One region of the Stenotrophomonas sp. 22385 genome, then DNA from elsewhere that is predicted to be linked to it. Evidence: riboswitches for the same ligand, from Rfam matches in the RefSeq annotation. Region 1 holds a riboswitch; the other holds the start of a gene.
The links. Region 1 has a riboswitch for cobalamin ahead of btuB (TonB-dependent vitamin B12 receptor). Riboswitches for the same ligand answer to the same signal wherever they lie in the genome.
Positions count from the first base shown of each region.

Region 1 (4,816 bases):
TTCACGCAGCCACGCAGGGCGTGGCTCTACGCAACTCCAGCAGCTCGCCCCACAATTCTCCATCTTCCCGCTCCACCCGCAGCTGCAGCCGTGTACCGTGGTCGATCCGCAGCGCCCAGCACATCGCCATCGGCAGGCCGCACACCTGCGACAGCACCATCCGCAGCGGGCCACCATGACTGACCACCAGCGTGGGCACCGGGTCGGCCTCATCCAGCAGGCGGTGCAACGCGCGTGCGATGCGGCGCTCGAAGTGCGCCCAGCTTTCGCCATGCGGTGGCGGGTTCGCATGCGGGTCCAGGTGGAACGCCTGCAGCGCCTGCATTGGCAGTGCATCCAGCGGCTGGCCGTCCCAGTCGCCGAAATCCAGCTCTTCCCACTCCTCGTCCGCGATCACCTCCAGTCCGCGCGGCAGCGCCAGCGCATCGGCGGTATCCAGCGCACGCCGGCGCGGTGAACTGAGCACGCGCTGCCACTGCAGGTCGGCGTAGCGCGCGCAGATCAGATCAGTGCCCTGCACGTTCAGCGGCGGATCGGTACGCCCATCCAGGTAGGCGTCGCGGCCAGTGGCCGCGTGCCGGATCAGGTCCAGGATCATAGGTGCTGCAACCACGTCAAAAAGCGAGGCGCATTCTAACCGCTGGCACCGCCACGGCCCTGGCCGCACTGCGCCGGCTGCCGGGCTTTGCTCTACACTGCGCCCACTTTCAGGTGACCTGCGGCGCAAGCCGGCAGGTTGAAACGGGAAGCCGGTGACGCAACAGGTCCTGCCTGCTGCCATTCCGGCGCTGCCCCCGCAACGGTAAGCGTGGAAGCCAGGCAACATGCCACTGTGCGCAAGCATGGGAAGGCGCCTGGCGCGATGGTCCGCCATCGGCCCGCGAGCCCGGAGACCGGCCTGGAAGACGACTGGTTGCGATGCGGCGGGCATGGCGGCGGCAAGCGGCGCCGTGCCTGCGCCTGCCCACCGTCCCTGCCTCCGTTGACCGCCTCCCACCCCCTTGCCGCGCGGGCGTGCGCGGTGCCTGGAGTCAACGATGAAACTGCAGTTCCGCCTTCTTTCCCTTGCCGTGCTGTCGGCGCTGCCCGGTGTGGCCGCCGCACAGGACGACGCCACCGCGCTGGACCAGGTGCTGGTCACCGCCACCCGTACCCCGATCGCCCTGCAGGACAGCATCTCGCCGGCGCAGGTAATCGACCGCGCGGAGATCGAGCGCAGCCAGGCGCCGTCGCTGCAGGACCTGCTGCGCGGGCGCGCCGGCATCAACCTCAACAACAGCGGCGGGCTGGGCAAGCAGAGCTCGCTGTTCCTGCGCGGCACCAATTCGGCCCACACCCTGGTGCTGGTCGATGGCGTGCGCATCAACACCGGCGACCTCGGCCTGGCCATGCTGCAGGACCTGCCGCTGGCGCAGATCGAGCGCGTGGAAATCGTGCGCGGGCCGCAATCCAGCCTGTACGGCGCGGATGCAATCGGCGGCGTGATCCAGATCTTCACCCGCCGCAATGCCGGCGACTTCGCACCGCACCTGCAGCTGGGCGGCGGCAGCAACGGCCTGCGTGAAGCCAGCGGCGGCTTCGGTGGCACCGGCGCGCGCGGCTGGTTCGGTACGGATATCGCCTACCAGCACACCGACGGCATCAATTCCTGCAACGGTGACCCGGTCACGTTCGCCGGCTGCGGCGCCAACGAGCCCGACCGCGACGGCTACCGCAACCTGTCGATGAGCCTGCGCGGCGGCTACACGCTCACCGACACGCTGAACGTGGAAGGCACCGCGCTGCGCGCCGAAGGCGAGAACCACTACGACGGTTACTACAACTACTCCGAAACGCTGCAGCAGGTGCTGGGCGGCAAGGTCCGCTACACGCCGGGCGAGCGCTTCACCCTGACCGCCAACGTCGGCCGTGCCGACAACGAGTCGGACAACTACAACGGCGACACCTGGCTGGGCGCCGCGCAGACCCACCGCGACAGCGCCTCGGTGCAGGCCGACGTCGGCCTGGCTGAGGGCCAGCTGCTCAGTGCCGGCGTGGACTGGAGCCAGGACAACCTCGACGGCAGCAGTGCCGGCTACCTGGTGGACAGCCGCGACAACACCGGCGTGTTCGTGCAGTACCAGGGTCGCTTCGGCGCGCAGCACCTGCAGGCCAGCGTGCGCAATGACGACAACGAACAGTTCGGCAACCACACCACCGGCAGCCTCGGCTGGGGCATGGAACTGGCCCGCGGCTTCCGCCTCAACGCCAGCTATGGCACCGCGTTCAAGGCACCGACCTTCAGCGACCTGTACGACCCGTGGAGCGGCGTGCCCGGGCTGGACCCGGAGAAGTCCAGAAGTGCCAACGTTGGCGTCGCCCAGCAGGGCGACAGCTGGCGCTGGGGCCTGGATGTGTATGAAACCCGCATCGACGACCTGATCACCTACGACGCCACCACCTTCATGATGTCGCAGGTGGAAAAGGCGCGCATCCGCGGCGCCGAGCTGACCGGTTCGCTCACCGTGGCCGGGTTTGACCTGAGCGCACAGCTGAGCTACACCGACCCGCGCAACCGCACCGATGGCAGCACCCAGTTCGACAACTGGCTGGCCCGCCGCGCGCAGGACACCGCACGCCTGGACATCGACCGGCGCTTCGGTGGCTTCCGCGCCGGTATCACCGCGTTCGGCGCCGGCAAGCGCTACGACAACGCCGACAACAGCGTGCGCCTGGCCGGCTACGGCACCCTGGACCTGCGCCTGGAATACGCACTCGGCCGCGACTGGTCGTTGCTGGGCCGGGTCAGCAACGTATTCGACCGCGACTACGAAACGGTGGCCTGGTACAACCAGCCGGGCCGCGAGTACCGCCTGAGCGTGCGTTACCAGCCGAAGTGAGATGGCGTGGGGCACGACCAACGGTCGTGCCCTACCGCGTGGAGTGTCTGGTGGTAGGTGTCGACCGTTGGTCGGCACTTCCCTCCGGTCGCCCTATAACCCCGGCAACGCCCGCAGATCATCAACAACTGCCACTGCCTCCACCGTCTCCAGATCCAACCCACGCGGATACCCATAGCGCACCAGCGCGACCGGCATGCCCGCATCCACCGCGGCGCGGTAATCGGTGATCGAATCCCCCACCATCAACGCCGCACCCGGCGCGACCTTGAACGCCTCGGCGATATGCCGCAGCGGCACGCCACTGGGCTTGCGCTCGGGCAGTGAATCACCGCCCAGCACCATCGCGAAGAAGTCCTGCACTCCCAGGTGCGCCAGCAGCGGCGCCACCAGCGCCGACGGCTTGTTGGTGCAGATCGCCATCACCACCTCGCGCTCGCGCAGCATCTGCAGCGCCGGCACCACCCCATCGAACAATCGCGGGCTGCGCAGCAGGCATTCCTCGTAATGGCGCATGAAACCGGGCATGACCCGATCCAGGTCGATGTCACTGCGTGCAGCGGCGAAGGCCTGCTCCACCAGCCGGCGCACGCCATCGCCGATCCAGGTCAGCACGGTCGCTTCGGGCACGCGCGACAGCTGCCAGTCTTCCAGCGTGCGATTGAGCGCCTCGGCGATATCGGCCGCGCTGTCGACCAGCGTGCCGTCCAGATCAAAGATCACCAGCGGGTAGGGATACGTCAAGGGAAAGGATCGCTTCTACAACATGTGGGGCTGCTGATTGTAGAGCCATGCCCTGCATGGCTGCGTGCAGCCCGGCACCACGCGGGATCAGATCCGCGCCAGGAACTCCTCCCCCGCAAACCGCTCCACCAGGAAATCCAGGAAGCTGCGCATCACCGCCGGCAACTGCCGCCGCGACGCATACACCGCATGGATGCCCATCTCCTCCACCTGATACTCCGGCAACACCTCCACCAGTTCACCCGAGCGCAGCAACGGCGCGATCTGGTACGTCGGCAACATCGCAATGCCTGCCCCCGCCCGCACCGCCTCCAGCAGCAGCGATGCCTCGTTGGCACTGATGTTGCCCCCCACCGCCACCGAAATCGCACGCCCCTGCCGCTGCAGCTGCCACACGCTCTTCCCCACGTAATGATGGGTAAGACAGTTGTGCCCGGCCAACGCATCGGCACTTGCCGGCGTGCCCCGCTCCGCCAGATACGAAGGCGCCGCGCACAGCACCGACCGGCACGGCGCCAGCCACCGCGCGATCAGGCCAGGATCGATCGCCCGCGAAATCCGCACCGCCACATCCACCCGCTCCTCCACCAGGTTCACCACCCGGTCCACCAGCAGCAGCTCCACCCGCGTCAGCGGATGCCGCCGCACGAATTCGGCCACCGCCGCCGCCAGGTGCAGCTGCCCGAACGACACACTCGCCGTGACCCGCAACAGCCCATGCGGCTCCGGATTGTCACTGGCCACCTCGCCCTGCAGCTCATCACCAATGGCCAGCATCTGCCGGAACCGCAGCAGCGCCGCCTCCCCCGGCCCGGTCAGGCTGATCCGCCGCGTGGTCCGGTGCAGCAGCCGCGCCCCCAGCCACGTTTCCACCTCTGCCAGATAGCGCGTCACCATCGCCCGCGACATGTCCAAGGCCTCCGCCGCGGCAGTCAGGCTGCCACGCTCGGCCACCTCCACGAACACCTGCATCGCCGTCAGCCGGTCCATTTGATCGATCCGCGCAACAAATTAGGCCGTTATACGCGGTTTTTCGTCCGCTTTCAGGCGCATATGCTGGTCTTCCTCCCACAACGGACCCCGCCCCATGAAGATCGCCCTCGTCGGTGCCACCGGCAACATCGGCCGTGAAATCACCCGCCAGGCCCTGGCCCGCGGCCACCAGGTCACCGCCATCGTCCGCCGCGACAGCG
Region 1 covers NZ_JBQEOG010000002.1:151,125-155,940, reverse strand. Annotated here, with positions in the region: gene ACTJI4_RS05175 (histidine phosphatase family protein) at 2-598, opposite strand; cobalamin riboswitch at 693-916, shown strand; gene btuB (TonB-dependent vitamin B12 receptor) at 1,038-2,879, shown strand; gene gph (phosphoglycolate phosphatase) at 2,973-3,623, opposite strand; gene ACTJI4_RS05160 (LysR family transcriptional regulator) at 3,711-4,613, opposite strand; gene ACTJI4_RS05155 (NAD(P)-dependent oxidoreductase) at 4,711-4,816, shown strand, end outside.

Region 2 (4,816 bases), on a different contig from region 1:
TCCAGCAGCTCCATGCGCGAGCGCGAGGTCTCGATCGAGATCACATCGGCATCCATCGCAGCCACCGAGTGGATGATGTCGTTGAACTCGGAGTAGCACATATGGGTGTGGATCTGGGTAGCATCGCGCACGCCGCTGGCGCTGATCCGGAACGCTTCCACCGCCCAGTCCAGATACTCGCGCCACTGCGCGCGGCGCAGCGGCAGGCCCTCGCGGATCGCAGGCTCGTCGATCTGGATCACGCCGATGCCGGCGGCCTCCAGGTCGAGCACCTCATCGCGCAGTGCCAGCGCGATCTGCCGGCAGGTGTCGGCGCGGGCCTGGTCGTCGCGCACAAACGACCACTGCAGCACCGTGACCGGGCCGGTCAGCATGCCCTTCATGGGGCGGTCGGTGAGCGACTGTGCGTACTGCGACCAGCGCACGGTCATGGGCTGCGGGCGCGACACATCGCCGTAGATCACCGGCGGCTTCACGCAGCGCGAGCCGTAGCTCTGCACCCAGCCGTTCCTGGTGAACGCAAAGCCCTCCAGCTGCTCGCCGAAGTACTCCACCATGTCGTTGCGCTCGAACTCGCCGTGCACCAGCACGTCAAGCCCGATCTGCTCCTGCATGCGCACGCAGTGCTCAGTCTGGCTGGCCAGGAAGGCATCGTAGTCGGCGTCGGGCAGGGTGCCGGATTTGTTGCGGGCGCGGGCTTCGCGCACCTCAAGTGTCTGCGGGAAGGAACCAATGGTGGTGGTCGGGAAGCGCGGCAGCTTCAGTGCGGCGGCCTGGGCCAGGTGGCGCTGCGGGTAGTGGCTGTGGCGCTGCGCGTCGGCCGGGGTCAGTGCGGCCAGGCGCGCAGCCACTGCCGGGTTGTGCACGCGGGCCGAGCGTCGGCGCGATTCAATGCGCTCGCGCGACAGGGCCAGCGCGGCTTCGGCGCGCGAGGGGTGATCGATGGCATCGGCCAACACGCGCAGCTCTTCCAGCTTCTGCTTGGAGAATGCCAGCCAGCCCCGCAGTTCATCGTCCAGTTTGCGCTCGTGGGTGAGGTCCACCGGGCTGTGCAGCAGTGAACACGACGGTGACAGCCAGAGAAAGTCGCTGCCCAGCTGACCGTGGGCGTAGCGGGCCAGCACCAGCGCGTTGTCCAGGTGGGTACGCCAGATGTTGCGGCCGTTGACCAGGCCGGCGGAGAGCACGCGGCCGGCGGGCAGGGCCTTGATCACTGCATCGAGCTGTTCCGGCGCGCGCACCAGGTCCACGTGCAGGCCATCCACCGGCAACGACGCCGCCAGTTCCAGGTTGTCGTCCAACGCACCGAAGTAGGTGGCCACCAGCACCTTGGGGCGGGCAGCCCTGGCCAGCACCGCATAGGCGTGTTCAAAGGCGGCGCGCGCTTCCGGGCTGAGATCCTGCACCAGTGAGGGCTCATCCAGCTGCACCCACTGCGCGCCTGCTGCCTTCAGCTCGCCCAACAGCTGCACATACACCGGTAGCAGCGCGTCCAGCAGGTCCAGCGCCGGACTGCCGTCGGTGGTCTTGGACAGCAGCAGGAAGGTCACCGGCCCGATCAGCACCGGGCGGGTTTCAATGCCCAGCGCCTTGGCCTGGCGGTACTCGGCCAGAGGCTTGTCGCCGCGCAGCGCGAAACCCTGGCCGGCCTGCAGTTCGGGCACCAGGTAGTGATAGTTGGTGTCGAACCACTTGGTCATTTCCAGCGCGTGAAGATCGAAGCCGTCGCGCTGCAGCCCACGGGCCATGGCGAAGTATCCGGCCAGTGGATCGGCATCGGCCAGCGCGCGGTAGCGGGCGGGAATGGCATCGAACAGGAAGGCGGCGTCCAGCACCTGGTCGTACAGGCTGAAGTCGTTGCTGGGAGGTACCTCCACCCCGGCATCGCGCTGCAGCTGCCAGTGGGTGGTGCGCAGGCTGGCGGCGGTGTCCTGCAGCGCTTCGGCGCTGCTCTGGCCGGACCAGTACGCTTCCAGCGCGCGCTTGAGCTCGCGCTTGGCGCCGATACGGGGGAAACCCAGGTTGGTAACAGTGGTCATGGAACGTGTCCTCATTGCAGTAGCGGCATTGAGGAACGAAGGAACTGCGCGGCACCCACGCCATTGCTGCCGTGTCCGCCCCGCCAGCGACCTTCGCCCCCGCGGGCGAACCGGATGCCGTGAAGCGGACGCACGGGGGCAGCGCCACGCAGAACGCGTGGCGGCAGGCCCCGGCAACCTCCCCGCGGACGTTCCAGGTCGAATCAGAGGACGGTCGTGTCCTCTGGCCGGGGCCGGTATTCGGGCTGATGGACACGGGCACGGGGCCCACCTACTTCCTGCCGCTTCCCAGGCGCATGGCCCAGTGCTGTTGGCAGGTTTCGTTTCCACTCACCGCTGCGGGGCAGCTCCGGAATGGGCGCGCAAGGCACCGTCACCGGATTCCCGTTTAAACCCATCCCTTCATCGGCATGAAGAGATGGATACCTTCGGCGAGGACAAGGTAGGCCGAGTTGCGGCGGCGGTCAAGCGGAGTAGTGGACCGCCTTGCGCGGCCGACTGCATCCGAGCGCCCACTTGCCGCGTATCTCTCCAGCAACCTCCCATGGATACCGGCATGCGCCGCCTCCCCATCAGCTCGGCTGGACTGCTTCTGCTGCTGTGCCCGTTGCTGGCGCCTGCCCAGGCCGTGCAGCGGCAGGAAGGGCGCGCCTTCACTGCGGATGGCGGTGCCTTGCTCTACCGCGAAACGCATTGGCTGCAGGGGCCGCCGGAGGCGCTGTCGCGGCTGGTGCTGTACCGCTGCGCCGATGGCCGGGCCTTCGCGCGCAAGTGGATGACGCCGCAGGGCAGCCCGCAGACGCCGGATTTCGCGCTGGAAGACGGCCGCGACGGCTACCAGGAAGGCGTGCGCGCCAATGGCGTGGCGCGCACGGTCTACGTACGTGCCGCTTCGGATGCCGCCCCGGTCACCCGCACGTTGCAGGTGCCACCCGGCGCCGTGGTCGATGCCGGCTTCGATGCGGCCGTGCGGCGCCATTGGCCAGCCCTGCTTGAGGGAAAGCCGCTGGCTTTCCAGTTCCTGCTGCCCAGCCGCCAGCGGCTGGTGCCGTTGAAGCTGCAGCGCACCGGCGCGATTACCTGGAAAGGCCAACCGGCGCAGCAGCTGCAGATGAAACTCGATGCATGGTTCGGCTTCGCCGTGCCGGCGGTGAGCCTGGTTTACGCCACGGCCGACCAGCGCCTGCTCCAGTTCAGCGGCACCGGCAACGTGCGCGATTCCACTGGGCGCTATCCCCAGGTACGCGTCGAATTCCCTTCCCCGCCCGTGGCCACTTCCGCCGCAGAGCTTGCTGCGGCCCGGGTGCAACCCTTGGTTAAGACATGCGACAGCTGAAGACCCTCTTGCAGCCGGCGCGCGGAGCAACGACCATGCACGTTCGCTCCCTGCCGACCCTGAGCCTGCGATGCCCGAGCTGGATGCTTCCGATACCGCCGCGTCTGCACGCCTGGACGGCCTTCTGGTCCAGGTGGCCGGGGGCGACCGCCAGGCGTTCGAGTCCGTCTATCAGCTGGCCTCGGGCAGGCTGTTCGCGATCTGCCTGCACACCCTGCGCGATCGCGGTGACGCCGAGGAGGTCCTGCAGGATGTCTTCACCACGGTCTGGCGCAAGGCCGCCCAGTTCGATGCCACGCGGGCCTCGGCCATGACCTGGCTGTCGATGATGGCGCGCAACCGCGCGATCGACCGCCTGCGCGCTGCTCCGCCGCGCGCGCTGGACGATCTGTCGGTGGCCGAGGAAATTCCCGATTTCGCGCCGCAGCCGGCGCAGGCAGCTGAGCATGCCTCCGACCGCGAACGTCTGGATGACTGCCTGGATACCCTGGAACCGCGCCGCCGCTCGCTGATCCGCAATGCGTTCCTGCACGGTGCCAGTTATGAAGAGCTGGCCCGCCGCATCGGTTCGCCGCTGGGTTCGGTGAAGAGCTGGATCCGGCGCGGGCTGGGCCAACTGCGGGTGTGCCTGGAACGATGAACATCCGCGACCTTCACGATATCCATGACGATGGCCAGCCGCCGAGCGCCGATATCCTGGCCGGCGAATACGTGCTGGGCGTGCACGATGCCGCCGAGCGCCGCCAGATCGAGCAGCGCATCGCCACCGACCCGGGCTTCGCCCGGCTGGTCGAGCAATGGCAGGTGCGGCTGGCGCCGCTGCTGCAGGAACTGGGCAGCGAAGCGGTGCCGGCACACCTGTGGCCCCGCATCCGCAGCGAACTGGGCTGGCCGGCGGTTACCGCCGCGCCCAGGCTGTGGCAACGCACCGGTTTCTGGCAGGGCATGACCGCCTTGGCCGCAGCGCTGGCGCTGGTCGCGGTGTTCAACCGCCAGCCGCTGCCCACCGCACCGTCCACCCCTGTGGCCGTCACCCCGGCGCCAACCCCATCCGAGCCGGAGCAGGCGACCAAGCCGGTCACCCCGCTGCTGCACGACGATGGCACGCCGGGCTGGCTGGCTTCGGTCGACAAGGCACAGGGCAAGGTGCTGATGGTGCCCGTACCGGCACCGGCCGATGCCGCTGGGCGCGCCCCGGAGCTGTGGCTGATTCCGGCCGGCGGTACGCCACGCTCGTTGGGCCTGGTGTCCATCAACCGCGCCCACACCGTGGCAGTGCCCGACGCGCTGCGTGATGTTCTTGTGAACGGCTCGGTGCTGGCGATCACGCTGGAACCGTCCGGCGGCGCGCCACAGGGCATCCCGACCGGTCCGGTCATCGCCAAGGGCGATATCGCCACTCTGTAACCCGCACCCCTCGCGGAATATTTTCGCAAGGGGT
Region 2 covers NZ_JBQEOG010000007.1:133,526-138,341, forward strand. Annotated here, with positions in the region: gene metE (5-methyltetrahydropteroyltriglutamate--homocysteine S-methyltransferase) at 1-2,039, opposite strand, end outside; cobalamin riboswitch at 2,254-2,485, opposite strand; gene ACTJI4_RS13820 (hypothetical protein) at 2,596-3,375, shown strand; gene ACTJI4_RS13825 (sigma-70 family RNA polymerase sigma factor) at 3,446-4,015, shown strand; gene ACTJI4_RS13830 (anti-sigma factor) at 4,012-4,782, shown strand.
Region 2: it holds a riboswitch for cobalamin, as region 1 does, so the genes downstream of both, metE (5-methyltetrahydropteroyltriglutamate--homocysteine S-methyltransferase) here and btuB (TonB-dependent vitamin B12 receptor) in region 1, are expected to answer to the same signal.